2 regions of the Variovorax sp. FW305-3-2-15-B-LB1 genome follow, and region 2 is predicted to be linked to the other one. Evidence: predicted binding sites of a transcription regulator. Region 2 holds the regulator's gene; the other holds the start of a gene.

Region 1 (3,402 bases), on a different contig from region 2:
CGCTCGGTGCCACGCGCCAGCGCAGCGAGGTGAACTCGATGTCCTCGAAGCCGTGCGCGCGCAGCGCGGCCGTGAAGTCGTCGCGCACAGCCAGCGTGGGCACGGCCCAGCTGTCGGCCCACAGGCGGTGCAGCCAGCCCGCGAGGCGGCCCGGCCGGCGGCGCAGCAGGAAGCCGTCGACCACCACCAGCCGCGCACCGGGCTTGAGCAGCCGCGCGGCCTCGCGCACGAAGTCGGCCTTGGCGGTGCCCTCGGCGTAGCAGGCGCTTTCGAGCGCCCAGGCACCGTCGGCCTGGGCGGCGGGCAGGCCGGTGCGCGTGTAGTCGGCCTCGACGTGCGCCACGCGGTCGGCCACGCCGGCGCGGGCGTCGAGCCGTGCGGCGATGCCGTTCTGCACCGGCACGTTGGTCACCGTGACCGCATGCAGCGCCGGGTCGTCGCCGACCAGCGTGCGCGAGGTGGCGCCGGCGCCGCAGCCCAGGTCGACCACGCAGCGCGGGTCACGGGTGGCGGTGTCGAGCCGCAGTGCGCGGCCGACGGTGCGGTTCATCTCGATCAGCATGCCCTCGCGCCGCAGCGGGTTCAGGCCCAGGCGCCAGAAGCCGAAGTGCATGTTGTAGCTGGGGCTCCAGGCGCGGTAGTCGTCGGCGACCTCGGTGAAATAGTCCTGCGTGTCCTCGCGGCTCACGTGGCCTTCGACGGCGGGCGGTGCGGGCCGCGCGGTGCCGGGCAGGCGGAAGTCGGGCTGGAAGACGTCGGGCATCGAAAACTCCTTCGGACGTGAGCGGGTGGGGTGTGACAGCGTGGGTTTTTTAGAGCTTGCAGTGGTCGTCGGCGCAGGTGGCCGGCGCGATCGCACCGTGCCCCGCGAGCCGCAGGACCAGCCAGCGCGGCAGCCGGTAGCGGTTGCGCGCCAGCACCGCGTAGGCGCGATCGGCCAGCCGGCCGACCACCGGCAGGTCGAGCACCGCGCCGCCGGCCGGCAGGCCCACGGCCGCGCGGCAGGCGCGGATGGCGTCGACGCCCACGCGCAGCCGGCCTGCGGCATCGACCGCGTGCAGCGAGCGCATCAGCACCTCGCGCGGTGCCGGGCCGTTTGCGAAACCGATGGGCGAGCAGTCGACCAGGCGCAGTCGCTTCGCAGCGTCGCGCGCCTGCATGGCGCCCATCTCGGCCGTGCACAGCGGGCAGGTGGCGTCGAAGTAGACGGTGAGCGGATAGGTGGCGGGGGCGAAGCGGGTCATGGTGCTTTTGGTTCTCGATATTTCAGTCAAAACAGAAATAAGAAGGCAAAAAAAAGGACGCGGCCTTTCTCAGATCATGGGCAGGCTGGCGTGGTGTGCGTCGGGGTCGTCACCCTTGCCCGCGCCAGGAGGGGCGGGGGGCGGTGCGCTGTCGCCGCGCACGAACTTCTGCACGCTGGCGCCGAGCGTGAGCACCTTGTCGAGCGTGCCGGGCGACAGCCGCAGCATCTCGTCGGCCCAGGTGGCGAGCTTGGTCATGAGGTCCATGGTGGAACGGATGCGGTCCTGCGCATCGGGCGGCTCCTTCTGGAAATCGGGGCTGGCGACGATCTCGCGCAGCACGCGGATGGTGGGGTCGAACTCGCGCTCCTTGCGCTCGCGCACCACGGTGCGGAACAGCTCCCACACGTCGACGCTGGTCTCGAAGTAGTCGCGCCGGTCGCCCAGCGTGTGGGTGACGCGCACGAGATTCCAGGCCTGCAGTTCCTTCAGGCTGTTGCTGACGTTGGAGCGGGCCACGCCCAGCGTTTCCGACAGCTCTTCGGCGTGCATCGGCTTGCCGTGCGCGAAGAGCAGGGCGTGGATCTGCGAGACCGTGCGGTTCACGCCCCACATGGAGCCCATCTCGCCCCAGTGCAGGACGAACTTGCGTTGAATGTCGGTGAGTTCCATGGCGTCGAGTTTAGGAATTCCTGAATTTCTGTCAAGACAGAAATAAAAAACGCTGCATGGCGGCCGCAAAAGTGAAATACTGTATGAATAGACAGTTATTCGCCTTGTTTCCTGTTTCCTTCCAAGGACTCGCCATGCCCGCCGCCCAGGTTCCCATCCACATCATCAAGGGCCGAGGCGCGGCCACGCGGCTCGCGCACCGGTTCTCCAAGGACGAACGCGACGCCTTCGACGACGGCTGGGGCACGCTGGAAGACGGCGAGGCCGAAGCCGCCGGGCTGCTGCCGCTGGCCACCGAGGTGCGCTTCGAAGACGTGAAGTCGGTGCTCAGCAGCAACGAGTCGCCCGACATCCCCTTCGATCGCTCGCTCAACCCGTACCGCGGCTGCGAGCACGGCTGCATCTACTGCTTTGCGCGGCCCACGCACAGCTACCTCAACCTCTCGCCCGGCCTCGACTTCGAGACCAAGCTGATCGCCAAGCGCAACCTCGTCGAGGTGCTGCGCGCCGAACTCGGGCGCAAGGACTACCGCCCCAGCAACCTGGCCATCGGCACCGCCACCGACTGCTACCAGCCCATCGAGCGCGAGCTGCGGCTCACGCGCGGCGTGATCGAGCTGCTGAGCGAGGTGCGGCATCCGTTCGCGCTGGTCACCAAGTCGAGCGCGGTCGAGCGCGACCTCGACCTGATCGCGCCCATGGCCGCCGACCGGCTCGCGGCCGTGTACGTCACGATCACCATGCTCGACGGCGAACTGGCGCGCAAGCTCGAGCCGCGCGCCGCCGCGCCGCACCGGCGGCTGCGCACCATCCGCACCCTGGCCGAGGCCGGCGTGCCGGTGGGCGTGAGCGTGGCGCCGCAGATTCCGTTCATCACCGAAGACATGGAGCAGGTGCTCGAAGCCGCCTGGGAGGCCGGCGCGCGCAGCGCCTTCTACACCGTGGTGCGCCTGCCCTGGGAGGTGGCGCCGCTCTTCAAGGAATGGCTCGAGTTGCATTACCCGCAGCGCGCCGATCGCGTCATGGCGCGCATCCACGAGATGCGCGGCGGCAAGGACTACGACGCCGACTTCGCCACGCGCATGAAGGGCAGCGGCCTGTGGGCTGACCTCATCCATCAGCGCTTCCAGAAGGCGACGCACCGGCTGGGCTTCAACCGCGAGCGGATCGCGCTGGACACCGGGGCCTTTCGCCCGCCCGGCGCCGTGGGGCAGGGCAGCCTGTTCTGAACATCGCGCCGACGCGGTAGATTCGTGGCCGTGCCGGTCTCGGCACGCATTCGGCATCGGCTGCTTCAAACAAGGTCAAGGGCGCGCATGAACAGGGTCTGGCTCGTGGTGATGGGGGTTTCGGGCTGCGGCAAGTCCAGCATGGGCGCGGCGCTGGCCACCGCGTTCGGGCTGCCGCTGATCGAGGGCGACGACCACCACCCGCCCGCCAACGTCGACAAGATGAGCCGCGGCATCGCGCTCACCGATGCCGACCG
Region 2 (3,402 bases):
CCTTCACCGGCGTGAGTGCGCCCGCATCCCGCAGCCCGTCACCGGGTTTCGGCAGGATGCGTCCGTTCGCGCAGCGCGTGGCGCGCAGTACCGCCACGCCGCCGTCCTGCGCCTTCAGCGCCGCGGCTTCCAGCGCGTGGTGCACGGTGCCGTTGCCGGTCGTGGCCACGACCAGGCCGCGCAAGGGCTCCGCCGACGGGAGGAGCAACGCCTCCACGATCGCACCGCTCGCGCCCGCGTGGCTCATGACAATCTCGACGCGGGGCCACGGCTTCGACACGGCCGTCAGCCGCGCCGCATCGAACGGCGCTCCCTGCGGCCACGCACGCACGCGCCGCACTTCGCCCTCTTCCACGTAGCCGACCGGCCCCGCGTCGCCCGACGCGAAGGCATCAAGGCGGTAGGTGTGCACCTTCTGCACATCGAGGCCGCTGTGGATCGTGCCCGCGCACACCACCGTCACGCCCTGCGCGCCCGGTGTCGAGGCCACGGCAAGCGCGTCGCGCACGTTCTGCGGGCCATCGGGCGACAGGGCCGTCGCCGGGCGCATCGCGCAGGTCAGCACCACCGGCTTGGCCGGTGCCAGCACGGCGTGCAGGAAGAAGGCCGTCTCCTCCAGCGTGTCGGTGCCGTGCGTGACCACGATGCCCGCCACGTCAGGCTGCGCCAGCCAGTGCGCGCAGCGCGCGGCCAGCTGGCGCCAGGTGTCGGCGTCCATGTCCTTGCTGTCGAGCTGCGCCACCTGCTCCGCCACCAGCGTCACGCCGGCCGGCGCCTCGATGCCGCCCAGCAGGTCCGCCACGCCCACCTGTCCGGCGGTGTAGCCGATGTTGTCGCCGCTGCTGGCGGCCTTGCCGGCAATGGTGCCGCCGGTGCCCAGCACCACCACGCGGCGCGTCTCGGACGAAGAGGAATGAGTCATGGCTTGTCAACTTTTGAAAACTGGTTAAAAATACAGGTACTGGATATCTAGCCAGTGCCGCAAGGAAACCACTATGCAGTTCGCAGTGAAGCTTACCGCCCGCCAGCAGCAGATCCTGGACCTGATCCAGGGCGCCATCGCACGCACCGGTGCGCCGCCCACGCGCGCCGAAATCGCCAACGAGCTGGGCTTCAAGTCGGCCAACGCCGCCGAGGAGCACCTGCAGGCCCTGGCCCGCAAGGGCGTGATCGAACTCGTCAGCGGCACCTCGCGCGGCATCCGCCTCAAGGGCGATGCGCTGCGCTCGCTCCACGAAACGCGCCACCGCGAAGGCAACCAGTTCTCGCTCTCGCTGCCCGGCATGGCCCAGCTCGCGCTGCCGCTCATCGGCCGCGTGGCGGCGGGTTCGCCCATCCTTGCGCAAGAGCACGTCGACCAGACCTACTACGTCGAGAACACGCTCTTCCAGCGCCAACCCGACTACCTGCTCAAGGTGCGCGGCATGTCGATGCGCGACGCCGGCATCATGGACGGCGACCTGCTCGCCGTGCAGGCCACCAAGGAAGCGCGCAACGGCCAGATCGTGGTGGCACGCCTGGGCGAAGAAGTCACCGTGAAGCGCCTGAAGCGCAACAAGCAGGTGATCGAGCTGCACGCCGAGAACCCCGACTACCCGACCATCATCGTCCAGCCCGGCGAGCCCTTCGAGATCGAAGGCCTCGCGGTCGGCCTCATCCGCAACACGATGCTGATGTAGCCCCGGGCCTGCTGCCCACACGCAGCACCTCATCCGGCCGCGACAGGTGGCGGGCGTATGGCGCGAAGTCGCCATCACCCTGTCGTGGCCGATTCAAGAAATCCTGCCTGTGTTCAACCTCATACTTTTTTGGAGTTCACATGGGAATCGCCCTCCTCGCCATCGCCGACCTCTGGTCGCCCCTGCAATCGCTGGCCACCCGCTGGATGCCCGCCCGCCGCCCGTCGCATGGTGAGAGCGGCGACGCTGCCGCCGGCCTTCGCTATGTGGCCATTCGCCCGGCCTGCACGGCGCGCCCCGCTGGCGGTTCCGCACCTGTCAGTTCGCCATCCGCCGCCGCAGCGCCCGCCCGTCCGCTGCGCGTGGTCCGCGTGGTCGACCGCCAAGGCACGCAGCGCGGCTGCGCCAACCGGGTCGTGATTTCCGGCCGCATGGCCGACGTGTGCGCCGAACTCGACCGGCTCGCCGCACTGGAAGCCGCAGAAGCCGGCAGCGGCGCGCCCCGCCCCAGCCACCTGCACTGAGAAGGTGCGAACGAGCCCGTCGTGCCTGCGCACCCCGCACGCGCACAGCGGATTCACCCCTAACGGTCTGAAACAGGCCTCCCGGGCGCCATCTGGCGCGGGGTATCCAAACGTTCACACGTGCGACGCGCCGATGCTGCGAGGCACAATGGCATGCCATGAACATTGTGATCCTCGACGACTACCAGGACGCCGTGCGCAAGCTGCAGTGCGCTGCCAAGCTGGACGCTTACGCCGCCAAGGTCTACACCAACACGGTCAAGGGCATCGGCCAACTGTCGGTTCGCCTCAAGGATGCGGACGTCATCGTGCTCATCCGCGAGCGCAGCCAGATCTCCCGCCAGCTGATCGAGAAGCTGCCCAAGCTCAAGCTGATTTCCCAGACCGGTCGCGTCGGCGGCCACATCGACGTCACGGCCTGCACCGAACGCGGTGTGGCGGTGGCCGAGGGCTCGGGCTCGCCGCAGGCGCCCGCCGAACTCACCTGGGCGCTGATCATGGCGGCCATGCGCCGCCTGCCGCAGTACATCAGCAACCTCAAGCACGGGGCCTGGCAGCAGTCGGGCCTCAAGTCGGCATCGATGCCGCCGAATTTCGGCGTGGGCTCGGTGCTCAAGGGCAAGACGCTGTGCATCTGGGGCTACGGCCGCATCGGCCAGCTGGTGGCCCGCTACGGGCAGGCCTTCGGCATGCAGGTCGTGATCTGGGGCCGCGAGGCCAGCTGCGCCAAGGCGCGCTCCGACGGCTTCCAGGTGGCGCAGAACCGCCACGAATTCTTTGCCGCCGCCGACGTGCTGTCGGTGCACCTGCGGCTCAACGAGGACACCCAGGGCCTCGTCAAGCTCGAAGACCTCTCGCGCATGAAGCCGACGGCGCTGTTCGTCAACACCTCGCGCGCCGAGCTGGTCGAAGCCGATGCCCTGCTGGCCGCGCTCAACCGCGGCCGCCCCGGGCTGGCGGCCATCGACGTGTTCGAGAGCGAGCCGCCGCTGCAAGGCCATGCGCTGCTGCGCCTCGAAAACTGCATCTGCACGCCGCACATCGGCTACGTCGAGCAGGAAAGCTACGAAAGCTACTTCGGCCAGGCGTTCGACAACGTCGTGAGCTTCATCAAGGGCAACCCCACGAACATCGTGAACCCCGGCGCGCTGCAGGTCCGGCGGTGAGCGCATGAGCCGGCCCGCGCCGCAGCGAGGCGC

What was found. Region 2 encodes LexA, which represses DNA repair genes until DNA is damaged. Its sites were predicted from a motif close to ACTGTATNNNNATACAGT; they were not measured.
Region 1: a site for LexA is predicted at 1,995-2,012, ahead of AC3WQR_RS06045 (PA0069 family radical SAM protein). Genes of this name have one in related genera too.

The regions. Positions count from the first base shown of each region.
Region 1 is NZ_JBYSZY010000006.1:131,307-134,708, reverse strand. Features, by position in the region: gene AC3WQR_RS06060 (SAM-dependent methyltransferase) at 1-763, opposite strand, end outside; gene AC3WQR_RS06055 (thiol-disulfide oxidoreductase DCC family protein) at 813-1,244, opposite strand; gene AC3WQR_RS06050 (GbsR/MarR family transcriptional regulator) at 1,314-1,916, opposite strand; gene AC3WQR_RS06045 (PA0069 family radical SAM protein) at 2,051-3,145, shown strand; gene AC3WQR_RS06040 (gluconokinase) at 3,233-3,402, shown strand, end outside.
Region 2 is NZ_JBYSZY010000003.1:129,531-132,932, forward strand. Features, by position in the region: gene AC3WQR_RS03260 (asparaginase) at 1-922, opposite strand, end outside; gene lexA (transcriptional repressor LexA) at 996-1,679, shown strand; gene AC3WQR_RS03270 (hypothetical protein) at 1,820-2,203, shown strand; gene AC3WQR_RS03275 (D-2-hydroxyacid dehydrogenase family protein) at 2,362-3,369, shown strand; gene AC3WQR_RS03280 (MFS transporter) at 3,374-3,402, shown strand, end outside.